Regions from separate parts of the Paenibacillus sp. GD4 genome, predicted to be linked through region 3. Evidence: riboswitches for the same ligand, from Rfam matches in the RefSeq annotation. Region 3 holds a riboswitch; each other region holds the start of a gene.
The links. A riboswitch is a leader RNA that binds a small molecule or an ion and turns the genes downstream of it on or off. The one in region 3 is predicted to bind cyclic di-GMP.
Positions count from the first base shown of each region.

Region 1: linked by a shared signal. The riboswitch ahead of RAC89_RS15360 (chemotaxis protein CheW) and the one ahead of RAC89_RS04885 (hypothetical protein) in region 3 are both predicted to bind cyclic di-GMP.
Region 2: linked by a shared signal. The riboswitch ahead of RAC89_RS20620 (PAS domain-containing sensor histidine kinase) and the one ahead of RAC89_RS04885 (hypothetical protein) in region 3 are both predicted to bind cyclic di-GMP.
Region 4: linked by a shared signal. The riboswitch ahead of RAC89_RS11390 (GspE/PulE family protein) and the one ahead of RAC89_RS04885 (hypothetical protein) in region 3 are both predicted to bind cyclic di-GMP.

Region 1 covers NZ_JAVCYK010000001.1:3,202,949-3,207,352, forward strand. Annotated here, with positions in the region: gene RAC89_RS15350 (3D domain-containing protein) at 188-889, shown strand; gene RAC89_RS15355 (hypothetical protein) at 901-1,092, shown strand; gene RAC89_RS15360 (chemotaxis protein CheW) at 1,170-1,604, opposite strand; cyclic di-GMP riboswitch class I at 1,678-1,763, opposite strand; gene RAC89_RS15365 (RNA polymerase sigma factor) at 1,937-2,524, shown strand; gene RAC89_RS15370 (anti-sigma factor family protein) at 2,526-3,002, shown strand; gene RAC89_RS15375 (hypothetical protein) at 2,999-4,075, shown strand; gene RAC89_RS15380 (LiaF transmembrane domain-containing protein) at 4,072-4,404, shown strand, end outside.
Region 2 covers NZ_JAVCYK010000001.1:4,349,717-4,354,120, reverse strand. Annotated here, with positions in the region: gene RAC89_RS20635 (winged helix-turn-helix domain-containing protein) at 1-122, opposite strand, end outside; gene RAC89_RS20630 (Fur family transcriptional regulator) at 101-496, opposite strand; gene RAC89_RS20625 (hypothetical protein) at 647-1,102, opposite strand; cyclic di-GMP riboswitch class I at 1,310-1,394, shown strand; gene RAC89_RS20620 (PAS domain-containing sensor histidine kinase) at 1,495-3,651, shown strand; gene RAC89_RS20615 (carbohydrate ABC transporter permease) at 3,722-4,404, opposite strand, start outside.
Region 3 covers NZ_JAVCYK010000001.1:1,033,564-1,037,967, forward strand. Annotated here, with positions in the region: gene RAC89_RS04870 (Gfo/Idh/MocA family protein) at 1-52, opposite strand, end outside; gene RAC89_RS04875 (helix-turn-helix domain-containing protein) at 198-1,052, shown strand; gene RAC89_RS04880 (DUF2935 domain-containing protein) at 1,124-1,936, opposite strand; gene RAC89_RS04885 (hypothetical protein) at 2,035-2,310, opposite strand; cyclic di-GMP riboswitch class I at 2,407-2,496, opposite strand; gene RAC89_RS04890 (MDR family MFS transporter) at 2,572-3,828, opposite strand; gene RAC89_RS04895 (YuzB family protein) at 3,914-4,135, opposite strand; gene RAC89_RS04900 (iron-sulfur cluster assembly accessory protein) at 4,173-4,404, opposite strand, start outside.
Region 4 covers NZ_JAVCYK010000001.1:2,417,065-2,421,468, reverse strand. Annotated here, with positions in the region: gene RAC89_RS31650 (response regulator) at 1-468, opposite strand, end outside; gene RAC89_RS11390 (GspE/PulE family protein) at 511-2,157, opposite strand; cyclic di-GMP riboswitch class I at 2,204-2,295, opposite strand; gene RAC89_RS11385 (dimethylarginine dimethylaminohydrolase family protein) at 2,490-3,479, opposite strand; gene greA (transcription elongation factor GreA) at 3,604-4,080, shown strand; gene RAC89_RS11375 (DUF72 domain-containing protein) at 4,356-4,404, shown strand, end outside.

The DNA of each region.
Region 1 (4,404 bases), 2.2 Mb from region 3:
GGCCAGGCCGTCTATGAAATAGTGAAGCCGCATTGAGGAAAGCCTCGCTTTCTTTCGATGCGGCTTCTTTGGATTTCGCAAGGGAGATACACCCTCCTCGGGTTAAAGCAGGTTTAGAATCTAGTAATTCGGGCAACTCTAGTTACTAGTCATAGGAACCTACTTTTTTTCGAGGAGGAGTTAGAAGATGAGAACGACAATGCGAAAGTGGACGATCATGGTGGCTATTGTGGTATTATTAAGTGTGAATTCTAGAGCGGATGCATATATTGAAATGGAAGATGTTATGCGCAACGAAATTTTGGAATCGGGGTATTTGCCATATGGTCTGGCCATGCTGGAAGAAGAGCCTCCGGCACCTGAGGAGGAGCGGAAGCCTGTCGTTCCGGAAGCCGTCAAATACCAGGTGAACCGGGGAGATACATTGTACAAGATCGCCCGCGATTTCGGCATCAACGTACAATTGCTGGCTGCAGCGAACGGGATTCAGAATGCCAATGCTCTGCGTATAGGGCAGGAGCTGGAAATCCCGGCTATCGGAGGGGAGCTGGAGCTGCCGGCCGGTGAGGCTAAGGTGATCAAGAAGGTGCTTAGCTCCACTCTGACAGCTTATACGGCTGGGGTGGAATCGACGGGCAAAACGCCTTCCAGCCCCGCCTACGGCATCACCTACAGCGGCAGCAGGGCGACGGAAGGGCGTACGGTAGCAGTAGATCCGAACATCATTCCGCTCGGTTCACTGGTTTATATTGACGGTGTAGGCGTCCGTCAGGCGGAGGATACCGGCTCGGCGATCCGCGGCGCCAGAATCGACGTCTACATGGAGGACGTAAAGCAAGCAAGGCATTTCGGCGTGAAGAAGAATGTCAAGGTATATGTGTTGTCGTAAGGAAGCTGAAGATGAAGCTGAAGGAGCAGTGCTGTGTGAACCCGGAACAACAGAAGGAAGCCGTTGTGGACACGTACATAGAGGATTACGAGGAGTTCGTAGATGAGGACGACCGCTGGAGACCGAGCCCCGTCGGCAATTCGGGCAGGCAGAAGGACCGCAGGCATGCCGTCAAGCCGCCGGAGCAAGGAAGGAAGCGGTGAGGAAACAAAAAAAGCAGCCCCGTCATCCCTCGAAGGGAAGATGGGGCTATTTCCTGTTGGAAGCGCAAATGCACGGTTTAGTGATATTCTTGAAACATGCCGTTCAAGCTGAGGATGCCGATGAGGCCGGTAGGTGAAAAACCAATGCCGGACAAGCAGTTCGAGCTTACGGAGCCTAGCTGCTCCGGCGGAGGCTGAATATCCGTAAACCGGGTCACCTTGTTGACGCGATCGACGATCATGCCGACCGTTTCCTCTCCGAGACGAACGATAATAATGCGGGTGGCTTTGGTAACAGCCTCTTCGGGAAGGCCGAAAAGCAGGCAAAGACTCACGATGGGGATGATGTACCCCCGTATGTTAATGACGCCTTTCATGTAGCTCTGCGCTTGCGGGAGTCTGGTAATGCTCTGCATTTTGATGATTTCATGAATGTCTTGAATCGGGAGAGCATAGGGCTCGCTCCCAAGGCTGAATTCGACATACTGCTCCTGTTCCATGGCTTGCATCATTTCCCCTCCTAAGCTTGATAAAAAGAAAAACTGCCCTTAACGCAGGGGCAGTTCCTCGTACAAAGCTCTCCCCAATGGCAGCCCGGCTGCCTTGGCGTCACTCGCTTTAGGCCCGTAGCTTTGCGTCCCCTCCTTTCGGCGGGTTTGCCTTTTTCATTCAGTTAGAAGTCAGTCATTCGACATAATTCGAGTTATACCTTGAGTATACCACGATTTTTGTCGAAATCTAGCATTTATTTTGGTGACATAGCAGCAAGGATTACGTTTTCTGTGTAAGATGATGATGCTTAAGGCACATTTTTTTTGCTAAGCTGCAGTGATTCCCTTCGTACATGACGTCTATATACCTGGAGAGGAGGGGGAGAGTCATCACAGAGGAGCAAAGGATCGCGCAGGCAGCGTCCGGGGATCGGGAAGCGTTCAGGCATCTGGCCCTGCAATACGGACCTTACCTGTATCAAGTTGTATATGGCGTGCTTCAATCGCCGAAGGATGCCGAGGATGTGACGCAGGAGGTGCTGCTCAAAATGCACTCTGCCCTCCCTCAGTATCAGCAGCAAGGGTTCAAGACTTGGATTACTCGTATAGCGGTAAACAAAGCGATCGACTTTAAGCGTTCAAGGCAGCGCAAACGCGAGGAGCTGACGGACGACGTTGAAATGCTGCTGGACGCGCCGGCGACTGTGCCGACCAGCGCGGTCGAGAAGCACGTATTAAGCAGGGAGCAGCGTGAGCAGGTTCGAAGCTCGATCCGGCAGCTGCCCGAGGCTTACCGGGATGTAGTGGTCGCCTTTTATATTGAGGAAAAAAGCTATCAGCAAATTGCATTGGAGCAGAAGCTGGCGCTCAAAACCGTAGAATCCAAGCTGTACCGGGCCAAGCAGTACATGCGCAGAACATGGAAGGAGGAGGACCACTAGAATGACGCACCCAACAAGAGAACAATGGCTCGACTATGCAGGCGGCCGAATGACCGAAGAGCAGCGGGAGCACTGTGACTTGCATCTTGCCCAGTGTGACGAATGCTTGATGCTGTATATGGATTGCCTTGGTGCAGTGTCGAATGAGATGCCTCAGCTGGCGGATCCGGCCGAACTGACCGAGCGGGTGCTGAAGCAGCTGCCGCCGGTCCTTGTACCGTCCGAGCCGCATCGTTCAAGGCTGTGGAGTCATCCGGTCTTTCACTACGCGGTTGCTGCTGCCATCACGCTGCTGCTTGTGAGCACGGGCATTTTTCAAGCTCTGCTGGGCAGCACCGGACAGCATGCGGTTGCCAGGGCTTCGTTGTACGATAACGAGTATGCCGCCCAGCAGTCCTTCTCCAGCCGGCTGCTGGATAAGACGGTGCTCGTCCTGGATTCCATTCAATCAAAAACAGAAAGAGGGGGTAAGCGATGAACCCGACAGTCCCACCCAAACATCCGATGGTTGCTTTTCTGCTTTCTTTTATTCCCGGGCTTGGCTTCCTGTATTTGGGGAAGCTGGGGAAGGGGCTGCTCTACGGCTGCGGCTTCTTCGGGCCTTTAGGCTTGCTGTTCCTTGCGCTCCTGCTGCGAAACGGGCGAGGCGCCGATGAGCTGCTTATCCTGCCGCTGTTCTCCGTCCTGATCGCCTTAATCAATCTGATCGATATGGCGCGGACGGTAAGCCGGGGTGCCCAGGCGGCTCACGGGGCTGGGGAGCATCAGAGGCGCGATCAGGATCGCGGCTTTACGATTGCGCTTTCCTTTATCCCGGGGCTGGGCCATCTTCAGCTTGGATTGATGCAGCGCGGACTATCTCTTTTGATCTCGTTTATCGGATTCGGAATGATGATCATTTTCATCACCGCGTGGACGAAGCAGGATGAGTTTCTCGCCTTCCTCGGCATTTTGCCTGTTTTCTGGATTTATTCCATGTTCGATGTCATTCAGCAGCTCAATCGTAAGGAACGGGGAGAGGAGCTTGCAGATCGCTCGGTATTCGAGGATTTTCAGGATAACCGCGAGGCAGGGAAGAGGAACAAGCTGCTGGCGACCCTGCTCTGCATGTTCCCGGGCGCGGGCCATATGTACCTGGGCTTTCAAAAGCGCGGCTTGCAGCTGATGGCGGCTTTCTTGTTCAGCATTTACATCATGGATGTGCTTCGCTTGTCGATTTTCTTGTTTCTTATTCCGATCCTATGGTTCTACAGCTTCTTTGACGGCCTCCAGCATATTTCGAAGCATGGCAAGGGAGACGTACAGGACGTGCCGATCGTTGACTGGCTCATTCATCATCAGCGCTGGGTAGGCTTCGGTCTGCTCGCGCTCGGCGCTTATTACTTGTTTGACCAGGTGATCCTTGGCATTCTAGAGCAAATGTTTCCGGGCGCGCGCATCACTTATCGGATCGAGCGGTATTTTCAGACGGTGGTCGTATCGTTGCTCTTTATTGGCGGGGGCATTCGCCTTCTTGCGGGGAGCAAGGGGAAGAAGGAGGGACCCAAATGAGAACTTGGCGTGTAGGGACGCTGTCCATGGGAGTTACGCTGGTAGGTCTTGGCGCAGCGCTGCTGGGCTCGCAATTTCAAGGGCTGGCGGCGTTCGACACCTTCGTGGCCTGGTGGCCGGTCCTTTTGATTCTGCTCGGGCTGGAGGTGCTGCTGTACTTGTTCTTCCAGAGGAAGGAAGAGCAGCGGGTGCATTATGATTTTCTAAGCATGCTTTTCGTTGGGGTACTGTTCAGCGGCTGCCTGGCCTTCACCTTCCTCACCAGCTTGGGCGTTGTCGGGGAAGTAAGAGGGATGCTGCAGCAGGTAGAGACGACATCCTCGCTTCCG
Region 2 (4,404 bases), 3.3 Mb from region 3:
AGTGCCAGGACCAAGGAGCGGAGAGTGGCAGGATACGGACTGATGATCACAATACGCTTGGTAGTATCGCAAAACGCACCCTCAACGGGGAGCTGCTCTTCTAGTTCTTCGTATGGCTGCATGCTGCACACACCCCCTTGAATAAAAAGTGCTCTCCCGTCATCCTATATCCGGTCTCCGCAGCGATGGCGGCAAGCCATTCCCGCGGCGCCTCCGTCAGCACCTCATCCACTCTTCCGCAGGAGGTGCACTGAATATGCTGATGATCCTCCATTCTGGCATCATACCTGCTGGCATCGCCGTCCAGCTTCAGCTCACGAACATATCCTTCTTCCGTGAGGAACCGTAAGGAATTATATACAGTCGCGTAGGCAACTTGGAAACCGCGGGTTTTTAAGCGCTCAATGATATCGGCGGCGGTCGGATGGTCGTGGGAATCTGAAATGATGTCCAGAATCATTTTACGCTGTGTAGTAAGAAGACCTTTGCGCGTCATACGGACTCCCCTTTCATTTATTTATACTTAGTTTAAATTTAACTCTAAATGAAGAGGAAGTCAACAGGGTCTTGGAACAAAAAAAGGATTCAGCAGCTCCCTGCACTACCGGCAAGAAACCAACTGAATCCTACGAAACAACCTAAATAATCAACTTGCGCTCGCCAGTAGCCGCTTGCACTCCTCCTCCAAATATCCGAAATCCTTCAAATCCCGTAAGCCTTGAAGGATAGTCATCTTATCATCGCCCGATAGCTCCAGCAGCTCGTCCAAATCAATCTTGGGATGCTTCTCCATAAAGACAAGCAAGCCTTTCGCTGCCCAGCTAAGCCGACTATCACGAAAATCGCCGACAATTTCACGGAATACCTTATGCGGCAAAATCCCCCGTTCTACAAGATTTTGGAGTGCCTGCGTCGTCTCCCTCGAGCTCATCCTGCCAAGGCTCGCAATTTCTTTCATATCGGGTATGGAAGCGGTGGCTTCCTGTATAAAGGTGCTTAGTACGATACAAACCATTTGCTCGTAAATGTCCAAGCCCGGTACCTGCATAATTTCGGAAACAGAAAATTGGCGTGTTCCGCCGGAATGCGCGATCGAATTCAAAGTCCCGGTCCCTCCCATTGGATCATGTTTTCCTTTCCATTGTAAGCGATTCATATGACCGAATTTTGTTCAAATCATGTTCATCTTTTTAAAAATATGAGACCATAGCAAAGGAAATCCATATTATTCCATAAATGACACAAAACCAAGAAACAAATGATTGCAATATTACAACATATTGCTATAATTAGTTGTGAAATCATTACTACAGGAAAAAGGCAAACTTATCGAAAGGTAAGGACGCAAAGCCTCAAGCCTAAAGAGCGACCTCTACGGCGGTTGGGTTGCCAAAGTAATCATATTCCTTTCGTGAATATGCTTGCCTTTTCATGCCCAGGCAAGCTTTTTGGCGTTTCCAGGCTTTGCTTACCAGCTGAGGTGATCCTAATAACATGAACGGTCTCATACACAAAATTTATGATTTCTTGAATCAACTTGGAGACGCTACCATGATCACCGACGTCCATGCCGTTGTCATTAAGGTGAACCCTGCATTTACCCGACTCTACGGCTGGGAGGAGCATGAGATCATTGGGCGAAGAATGCCCATGGTGCCCGAGCGGCATTGGGCCGATACGGAGCTTGTTCATCAATCCCTATTAACCAACGGACAGTTCAACGAGTACGAAACGGTGATGCAGGACAAGCGAGGAACCCTTTTTCCCGTCTCGGTCAATTTATCCGTGCTGCGAGACCCGCAAGGAAAAATCTCAGGCTTCATCTGTATTACCAAAGACTTAAGCGAGAGAGCCCGCATACCCCGAGATCTCGAATTAACAAGGGATGACCTTTGTCTCATGACGGAGCATATGACGGATAGCATACTGGTGCTCGATTTGCGAGGCAATTTCACGTACATCTCCCCAGCCTTAAGCCGAGCCATGGGGGTTTCTTCCGACCAGTCGATTCATGTAAAAGAAATCGTTGATCCCGATGAATATGGGCAAGTGATGGAATGCTATGAAAACATCCTCCGCGACAATAAGCCGCATTCCACCGAAATTCGCATGAAGCATGGCGAAGATTGGCTTGTTTATGATGCGAAGGGCTCGCCTATTCTGGAAGCAACGGGAGAAATCAAGTCCGTTATTTTCATATGCCGGGATATAACGGATCGCAAGAAAGCCGAGCTGGCTTTGCAGGAAGCGGAGGAAAAATATCGCAGCCTTGTGGAGGAGGCATTGGTAGGCGTTTATATGTATCAGGATGAGCGCTTCGTTTACATCAATCCCCGACTGGCCGAGATGTTCGGTTATTCGGTAGCCGAAATGAACCGAATCCATCCCTTGAGCTTATTTGCAGAAAAGTACCGGCCGCTTCTTAGAGAGCAATTGAATAATATAAGCGCCAAGCGCACCAAGGACCTGAATCTGCAAGCGGAAGGCGTCAAAAGGGACGGCTCCGCCATCTTCTTCGAAATGAGCGGGAAAGGAACTTTATATAACGGCAAACCTGCGGCCATAGGTACCGTGCTGGATATATCAGAGAGAAGGCGGGCCGAGAATGCCATACGGGAAAGCGATCGAAGATACCGGAAGCTTCTCGATCTGTCTCCCGAACCGATTCTCGTGCACAGCGGCGGCATCATCGTTTATGTGAACGAAGCGTGCCTCCGGCTGCTCCAAGCCAATCAGCGCTCCGATTTGATCGGTACGCATTTATTTCAATTTTTGCAAGATGAGGATACGCACAAGGCCATGCAACGGCTCGAAACCGCCTTAAGCCTAAAAAGCACTCCGGGTTACATGGAATATCGGCTTGTCTCGCTCGACGGTCAAGAAAGAGAAGTCGAATCTTCAAGTACGATGATCGATGTGGTGCTTGGCATTCCGGTCATTCAGACCGTGCTTAGGGATATTACCGAGCGTAAAAAAACAGAAGAGCTTATTCGCCGTTCAGATAAGCTGTCGGCACTCGGACAAATGGCCGCGGGCATTGCGCACGAAATTCGCAATCCGCTCACTTCTCTGAAGGGTTTCGTCCAGCTGCTTCGTTCCCAGTCCTCGGGGCATCCGGAATATTACGAGATCATGCTCTCCGAGCTGGACCGGATCAATGAAATTGTGACCGAGTTTATGAAAATCGCCAAGCCGCAAACGGCACATTTTGAAAAGAAAAACCTTGTGGAAACCTTGGAGCATATCGTTGCCCTTATGAATTCACAGGCTATTTTACATAATACCGAAATCATCATGTACTCGGAGGGTACGGTCCCTCTCATTTACTGTGATGAGAACCAGTTGAAGCAGGTCTTTATTAATATTTTGAAAAATGCCATTGAAGCCATGCCCCGCGGGGGAACTATCACGGTGTTCATTCGTCCTATTTCGGAAGGCGAAATTGATATTCAGATCACCGACCAGGGCGGCGGCATTCCGGAGTCCTTCTTGGCGAAGCTGGGGGACCCGTTCTTCACCACGAAGGAGTCAGGCACCGGTCTCGGGCTCATGGTGTGCTATCAAATCATCGAGGCGCATCATGGACACATCGATATCAGCAGTGAGCTGGGTCAAGGCACGACGGTCCGTATCCGTTTACCGATACAATAATAAAAAAAGGCTGTACCCGGGATGATGAAGTGACCCTCATCATCCACGGGACAGCCTCTTCTCTTTTTACTTACCCCTTTAATGCCCCTACCATAACACCTTTCACAAAATATTTTTGCACAAACGGATATACACACAGAATCGGTACCGTGGCTACCATAATGGTAGCGTATTTGATGGTTTCCCCGATCTGGAAGCGGTCGCCCGCATCCGCCCCCTGCGTCATATTGTCCGTAGAGTTGGCGATCAAAATTTCACGCAGCGTCAGCTGGAGAGGGAATAATTCCCGATCCTTGATGAAGATCGAGGCGTAGAACCAGCCGTTCCATTTTTCCACTGCGTAATAAAGGATCATCACGGCAATCACCGGCATGGACAACGGGATGATGATCTTGAAGAGGATCGTAAAATGATTCGCCCCGTCGATCTTGGCGGATTCCTCCAAGCTCTCGGGAACAGCCATAAAGGCCGTACGCATAATAATCAGGTTAAAGGTGCTGATGGCAAAAGGAATGATTGTCGACCACAGGGTGTCGAGCAGCCCTACATTCTTGACGATAAGATAGATCGGGATTAAGCCCCCATTAAAGAACATCGTGAAGACGATAATGAATATAAAGGCTTTGTTCCACATGACGTTTTTTCTGGATAACACGTATGCTCCTAACGCCGTCATCAGCAGGTTGATCGTTACCCCCGCCACGAGGATGAACAACGTGTTTCTGTAGCCGATGAGAATACCCGGATTCTTGA
Region 3 (4,404 bases):
ACTCGGCTCGCCCTCCGACACCTACTTGAACATATTTCTTTTTTGCTGCCATATTCATTCTCTCCTTTCGTGATTAACCCATCTCTGAATCAAATCATAGCGCAAATAAATAAAACATTCGCCGCAAATGAAACCTTTTCGCGTCAAATGCCGCAAATTTTGTTATACTGTTCCTAGGAAAGGAGCGTTATGAGCCGATGCAATTTCCAAACCAACTCCGTTGCACAACGCCGGACAAGAGGATCGGGGTCGAATTCGATCGCCGCAAGGGACACTACACCATGGCCATTAACCACATCCATTCGCAGTATGAGCTCTATTACTTATTTTCCGGGCGGAGGAGCTACTTTATTAAAGACCGGTCTTACTCGGTCGAAGCGGGAGACCTTATCTTCATTCGCTCCGGAGAAGTTCATAAAACCTCGGATGTCGGCATACCCGAGCATGATCGAATCTTAATTTATTACTGGGAGTCCTTCTTCGAGCAGCATCCTCCGGAGCTTGCCGAGCTGCTGCGCTCTCCCTTTATGGCTGATGCACCGCTGCTTCGTCTCCCCCTGCATGAGCGCTTAAAGCTGGAAGGGATGCTGCTGGCCGTGCTCGAAGAAATCCACGCTGCCGCTCCCGGCTACGAGCTCGCAGTTCAGCTTGCCTCTACCGAGCTTTTGCTGCATGCCGCACGTTATCATCAAAAAAACAAGACGGCGCCAATGGAGCATGTCTCGCCGATGCATGAAAAAATATCGGAAATCGTTCAATATATTAATGCGAATTACGCCGAACCGATCAGCCTGCCTCTGCTTTCCGAGAAATTTTATGTCAGTATCAGTCATATCAGCCGCAAATTTAAAGAAATTACCGGCTTCAGCTTCACGGACTATTTGAACCTCAAGCGAATCAAGGAGGCGCAGCGTCTGCTTCAGCAATCCGAGCTCAGCATTACCGATATCTCGGAGCAGGTCGGCTTCGATAATTTCTCCCATTTCGGCAAAGTATTCAAGAAGCAGACCGGTGTCTCTCCCCGCACCTACCGCAGCTCGGAAAAGGGTTGAATCGGCAACGGAAAAAAGACCGGCGCCTTGAGCTCGCATTTGCGCTGCTCAAATCCGGTCTTCCTTATCTGTTATCCTTCCGTTCTCGGCTTGCCCGGGTCGCACTCCGGCGCTTTGGTGCCGGCCGTAAGCGAAAGCTTCGTCAAATAATAGCATTCCTCGCGCGCCATATGATCCGCCATCAGCGGTGTCAATACACCCAGCACCTCGCCGGTCAGCCTCATCTCTTCCAGCTCCCGGAGGAAGCCCTTGAAGAGCACCATCTCCAGCTCAATCTCCTTGTTGAAGCGAGCCAGTGCCGGAAACTGCGAAATGTTCGCGCGCATGTAGCCTGCCAGCTCAACCGCTTTCATGTAAAAATCGCGGAAATGCGATTCGAAGCTCTGGGCGGTTTCAATCAACGGCTTCTCCGCCATATCAAGGTCGCCGGCAATCGAAGCGGCATGCCCGAATGCATCCTGAAGCCATACCAGATGGTGGTGGATTTCATTATACATGGGAGCCGGTTGACCCGAAACGAGGAACCGGAGGACACGCAAATACTCCTCCACTTCATTGACCATATGGTTCAGAAAGCTCGGCGGCAGCTTAAGGCCAATCTTACCCGTAAGGTGTCTGCGCAGCAGATGGAGCTTGAAGTTCCTTAGATCCTGAGCGCGAGTATAGCTCTCCCGGCTAAGCTCCTGCAGCTGCGCTTCATCCAGCTCCGTCCTGGATTTTTCCAGCAGCTCATCCAGCTTCGCAATGTAAAACCGGGCACGCTGAATCTCCTGTACTTCATCCGGAGATAACGCGTCCTTAATGAACCGGGCATGATCGCCCGCAATCTGCAGCCAAAAGCGATGCTCGAATGAAGCCGATGCCGCGTAATCGGTCGGTTGCACAGGAATTCCTCCTATTAGGCCGGCTGAAATCTTCACAGCCCTAGTTTATCACCTAATATGTATGCAGGAGGCTTATCCATTTGAACAAACTTTTACTTCTACGCGTACCGAACCTTTTCCGTCCGGTAGCTTAAGTAATCAAACAGTTTGAGCAGCACATCATTACTGGCATCAAAACGCACGGAAAGCTTAACCTCACCGCGCCAATAAAAGGTAATGACATGATGACGCTGTCCCATCACCATCTCCAAGTCCCAGCAGGGCCGCGTCAGCTCGTATTCCTCCCGGTTGATCACCATTCTCGGTCCGTCGCCCGTCAAATACAAGCCTACGACGTCACTGCCCACCTTCGTACAAAACTCCTGCTTCATCATTATGTCCCTCTTTGCTTTTAGAATAGGTTGTCACACATACAAAGAACCTCCGTCCCAAGGACTGGAGGCCCGCATCTATACGCGAATCATCTTTCCTTCGGCGGCTGGCTGGCTTAACGCATCTTCTCCGTAGTAGCCCCTGTAGCTTTGCGTCACAGACTTTCGTCTGCTTTGCCCATATCGAGAACGATCGAATTTTGTCTTTTGTTATCCTTTCTTAGCATAAAAGATAGGTCTCACGGAATATATCAACCATAGTGCTCAATTTCTGGAATTCACGTAGGTCTTTAGTCCTGAATTAAACAATTGATTCCCTCTGGAATAAAAGTAAGAACCGCCTACTGTTACTATCGCCAATCCTAGGAATAACGGAGATCCGCCCCAGTGAGATAGTACAGCTCCCCCAATGATCGGCCCGATAAAGTGTCCCAGACTTGTGAACGACTGCGCCCCGAAGTAAGTCCCTCGCATTCCCTCCGGCGCCAGCCGGTCGATTAGGGCATTCGATGCAGGAAAGTTACATATTTCCCCCAGCGTAAAAAAGAACATCGATACCATGAACAGCAGCCACGAATCCGCAAAGGCGTACCCGATATTGCCTAGGGCAAACATGAGATTTCCAGCCACGATCGCTGCAAGCGGGCCGAAGCGCTCCCCGAACCTTGATACCGGTACCTGCAGCACGACTACGGTAATGGCGTTAATACTCATCAGCAAAGCGAACAGTGTCGCTCCGTCGGCTACGCTTCGCTCCACATATTGTGATAAGGTCACTGTCATCTGGGAATAGCTGATCGCTCCGATGATTCCGCCCATAATATACAATCGGAATACCCGGTCTCCGGTGATGACGCGCCATGCTGAAGCAACCGTTACTTGGCTTTTGTGTTCTCCTTCGATTTTTTGAATACCGAATCGCTGCAGCAGCAAGTAAAGACCTATAGCATATGCCAAATAAATGCCGGCGGTAATAAGGAAAGGCAGCCACGCCTCCATCGTACCGAAATACGCTCCGAGAAGCGGCCCTACGGCAACACCGACATTGATGGCAAGGTATCGGAGCGAGAATACCTTCAATCGCTTCTCCTTCGTCGTCACATCCACCATCAACGCCTGGGAAACCGGCTCGTAGAAGGCACGGCAAACGCCGTTGAGCATATTGAGCAGCAGAAAGGCTGCAGGCGATTTCGCTACAGCGAAGCCCATGAAGATGACGACCCAGCCGATCAGGGCGATCATCATGATCAGCTTCCGTCCGAGACGGTCAGAGAGAGCTCCTCCGATAAACCCCGCCGCCGTCCCCGCCAGAGAGCCCGCGCCGATGATCGCCCCGATGAGCAGCGGATTCATTCCATCTCGGGACAAATAGATGGCCAGGAAGGGCATGCTCATGGACGAGGCGGCGCGGGCCAGAATGGTACCGACGAGCAAGGTATGAACAATCGGATGATAGGCGTGCAGAAAGAGCAGGAAACGGGCAAAACCCGTTTTTTGTGCAGAGTCTATTTTAGGAAGCAATTTGTGCGTTCTCCTTTTATTGACCAACGGTTGGTAAATTGGAGATCATTATACAACAAAAAAAGAGCCCTGCACAGGCTCTTTTTCATTTGATGTATTTCTTCGCCTTCTCAATCGCTTCGTCTTCCGTAGCTCCGGTAACGTAGCGACCGTTTACGTAAATAAAAGCAAACCGCGAGCAGGGACCGCAGTAGGATTTGCAGCCTATCTTAATCTCCGCATCCGGCGCAAGCTTCTGAAGCTTGGGAACAGCGGTTTTCATTCTCATGTGCTTGCATTTGTCGCAAACCCGAATGTCGTTGGCCATACGGACCTTTCCTTTCTATACGCAGGGACAAGCCGAATTAATGGTCGCCGTGATTGCCTTTGCTCGGATTCGTTACGGCGAAGCCCTCCTGCGGAGTATAGAAGTAATCAATCCGAACGCCGTCCAGCAGCGCTTCGTTCTTTTGCAGAATCACATCGATGCCTTTATCGGTAGAAACGACAACGTCCTTCTCCGTAGGCGTATCCATAGCAAGACCATAATGCGCGTGGTCGCCGTGGCTGTGGGTAACATAGACGCGAAGCTTCAAA
Region 4 (4,404 bases), 1.4 Mb from region 3:
GGCCTCAGTCATAGCCTGCGCTTGCACTTCCGGCGTTGTCTCCACCGTCGCAGCGATAGCAGCATGGCTGTCCGACTCCTCCTCGGACGCCAGCGGCTTAAGATGCGGCATCGCGTACTTGCGAATGATCTCCTTCAGCCGCTCCGGGTTGAACGGCTTCATCACATAGCCTTTAGCCCCGGCATCCAGTGCGTCGAAGATCAGATCCTGCTGGTTGCTTGCCGAGCAGATCAAAATAACCGCTGTGGAATCGAGCTTTAGGATTTCCTTAATCGCATCGACGCCGTTCATCTCCGGCATGGTCAAGTCCATCATGACAAAATCCGGAATGAGCTCTTCATAGAGCTTAACGGCCTCACGGCCGTTGCTTGCCTCACCTACGACCTCATATCCGGACTGTCTTAAGCAATCGGCAACCATTCTTCGCATAAAGTTCGTATCGTCTACCACCAGCACCCGATAGGACATATTCCGTGGCCTCCTTTGTGTTTTCACTGCAAATTCTGTGCCTCAACCGCTGCTGATTTCACGCAGCACTTCATCCACTGTCGTAATGCCGCTGCGTGCCTTCATGAGACCGTCATAAAGCAGGGACTTCGAACCACTCTGCTCCAGCTGCTGCTTCAGTTCCTCCGGTTGGCGCCTCGATAACATCCAGCTTCGTAGTCCTTCCTCTGACGTCACCACCTCTTGAAGAGGAACATACCCCCTATAGCCGGTCTGCTGGCATAAGCTGCAGCCGCTGCCCCGGATGACCGTAGGCTTGCCGCTGATCTGGGCGGATACGAAGGAGCGGAAGTTTCCGATCAGCCCCTTGCTTGCCTTGCCGTCCTCCGGATGAAGCAGCCCATGGCTTTCGAATTGGGCGGCCTCCTCATCCGTGACCGGAACCGATTGGGCGCATTGCTTGCATACTCTGCGTACCATACGCTGGGAAACGACACAATGCAGGGAGGAAGCCGCTAAGTAGGGATCCGTTCCTCTATCCAGCAAGTGCTGAAGGGTCTCTGCGGCACTGCTGCCGAGGACACTCCCTATAATCAGCTTTCCCCCAGCTGCGGCGCGGAGCGCCATCTGCAGCATGCCCGGTGAAGAAAGATCATCGATGAGGATGGCGTTCGGCTCCTGCCTCAGCACGGAGCGGAGAGCCAGAGGGGCTGTGAGGCCGACTTCATCCTTCACTTCCACCTGCTGAACGCCGTCCAGCCTGCGCAGTACACGTTCCTCGACCGATGCGCATCGGAGCGTTTCTTTGTTCAGCTCCTCCATCAGCGTGTACAGCGTTGTCGTTTTGCCGCTGCCCCAAGGCCCTGAAACTAATATCAGTCCGGAGGGCCGTCGAATCGATTTTTCCAATTTATGAAGGTTCGGCTCGCTGAGCGATAGTTCGGAGAGCTTGCGGATTGCTTCCGAAGCATCGGTTACACTGACGAAAAGGCTCTCCCCCGCGGTGGTCGGCAGAGTGGAGAGACGCAGATCGACCGTCCTGTCCGCTACATGGACCCGCAGCGATCCTTCCTGAGGGAGCTTACGCTCCGAAGGGTCGAGCGCAAAGGCGTTCTTCATCCGTTCCGTCAGCCCAAGCTGCAGTTTAGAGGGCAGCGTTGTATGGGTTCGCATCGAACGGTCGATTTTGAATCGGACCCAAGCACCCTCATTCTGAGGCTCCAGGTAAATACCGCAAGCCGTTTGCCGAACGGCCTCCTCCAGCAATTGCTCCCAGAGATCCGTCGCATCCTGCATACCGTAGTGCCGAAGAACGGCTTGCTCGATTTCCGTTCTTGTCGCAAGACAGGGCTGTACCAGCAAGCCGGTTGTCATTTGGATGTCCTTAAGGGCCTCCTGATTCAGGGGGTCCAGCATGACCACCCTTAGTTTTCTCCCTTTGACCTCCAGCGGCATGACCCCGTGCTTACGGGCTAACGTCCCTGGGATCAGCTGCAGGGTTTGCTCGTCGAACTGAGCCTCCTCCATATTGACTACGGGGACGCCGAGCTGGAATTCGAGCGCTTCTACCAGCTGCCGTTCTGTGATAGAGCCGTTTAAGGTTAGCAGCTCACCCAGCTTTCGGGGCGTGGTCGCCTGCTGCAGAAGGGTCTGCTCCAACGTTTCCTTCGTAATCAGCCCGTTCATGATTAGAAGCTCGCCAAGTCGCATAGGGATCTCCTCTCTCTAGAAATGAACGCAAAAAAGCCAAGCACCTCCGAGCAACCCGGCTGTCCTGCCATCCCTGGGGATGGGGTAGACCCGTGGCTTTGCGTCCCCGACTTTCGTACGGGTTTGCCTTTGTTCCTTGTCTTGGCTTCCTACACACATCGTCAAATTTCACTTACTATCCATTGTACCAAAGCCCGTACTAATCGATATGAGGAGGGAGAATCAATTGTAACCGATACCATCATAGGCCTGAAGAGGGTCATGGCGACCTTTCAAACAAGGAATACAGTCCCCCCAGGAGGGACTTTTTTCCTTATGGGAGCCGATTGCTTTTAACATAAACTCCGGGTTAAGGGTAAGGTGACGCAGTGAATTCCGCCCCCCAGCTTATAGATTTCATCGACCTCTACGGGAATGACATCAATCCCATGTTTAGCAAGCAGGTCCATCGTACGAGCTCCGCTGCTGGAGAATAAGACCCTTCCAGGTTCGAGGGTCAGGGCATTGATCGTTAGGGGAGGATCCTTGGGATCTACATGCAGCAGCTCGATGTCGCGCTGGTGCAGCTCATCGAGGAACCAAAACGGCAGCAGCGCCGTGTTCACGAGAGCCTTGTGATGATCGATCGGCATAAAGGCTTCGTCCAGATGGATGATCGTTGAGGGCAAATCGATGACTAGGAGGCGAATTTGCTGCAAGGATAAAATGAACCGGATTTGCTCAATCCCCGCAGGGTTAACCCGTTCGGACCGGCCGATCAGCGCAGTGGCCGGATCCAGCATCATAAAGCTGCCGCCCTCTGCAAGGCCCGTTCCCTGAACCATGCCTAGGATTGGAATTCCCAGCCCTGCGAATGTCCGGGCAGCCAGCGGTGTCTCCCCATAGCGCAAATGAAGGGCTGGACGGGACAGGATAACACCTCCGGGTATTACCATAGCAAGGTCCCTCGTGAACATTCGCTCCGGGAGTCCATCGGAGGCTTCGTCCAGTGACAGGACTTCGATCCCCTCCTTCTTCAACGCTTGAGTCAAGCCGTCATATTGTGTTTGCAGCCGTTCCAGAGCAGGGAGCTCTTCTTGTCGGTAGTCACTAGGTGTGTTGCCCTTTACCTCTTCGTTGAATACAGGGCCGGCTTCGATTTCTGCCACATGGCGGTGCAGATGCAGCACTTCCCGGCCCGGACGATGCATCAGAATTTTGCCTATGCGGCCGATCTCATTCGATGCCCCCCAATAATCCCCCCATACTTCTCGAAGCATTTCCTTATCGTAAGAGGGCTTCGTCACCAAGTCCCTGGATAAATATCGTTTAGTAAGCTTCATAAGTGCAGTCTCATTCCTTTCCTCTCTTTTCAGTGTAACCACAGATCAACGGTTTCAGCCTAGGATTTGGGCAAAGAAGAAAGTAGTGGTACAATGGCAGGAGTATGATTATAGGAGATGAACCATGTTTAGCGAAGATGTTATTTTGACCAAAGAGGGGCTTGCGAATTTGGAGGCCGAGCTTGAGGAGCTCAAAACCGTAAAGCGTAAAGAGCTGGCCGAGCGCCTTAAGGTAGCCATCAGCTACGGTGATTTGAGGGAAAACAGTGAATATCATTCGGCGAAGGACGAGCAGGCGTTCTTGGAAACTCGTATCAAGACGCTGGAGAACATGCTTAAGAAAGCCCGCGTTGTGGAAGCCGGAGCCAATGATCTTTCGACGGTACAAGTGGGCTGCAAGGTGGTTCTCCATGATGTGGAGTTTGACGAGAAGGTGGAGTACCAGTTAGTAGGTCCGGCCGAAGCGGATGTGGAGAGCAACAAGATCTCGTACGAAAGTCCCCTGGGCAAGGAGCTAATGGGTAAGTCAGTCGGTAGTAAAATCAGCGTTCCGGCGCCGTCCGGGATTATCGAATATGAGCTGTTAGAGATCAAGCTGTAGGCAAAACAATCCAAATCACTCCAAATAGGGGTGATTTTTGTTTTTAACGGTTTTTGTTTGGGAGCCGTTGACAGGCTTGGCGGGCGTTGGATACGATGGTGCATAAGATATGGCTTTCAAGCACGCCTGAAGGTCGAGAAGCCGGGCGGCGCGGATGAGCTGCTGACGGCGCTGGAACCATGTGATGCATCAGCGCCAGACACGGGCTTATGGCGTACTATAGCGAGGAAGAGAACTATCGGACGATGAAGCGAGAATCGGGAGGGGATGAAAGGGTGGAAGAAAAAGGAGAAAAAGACACATGGGCAATCGGCAGAGCCGCAG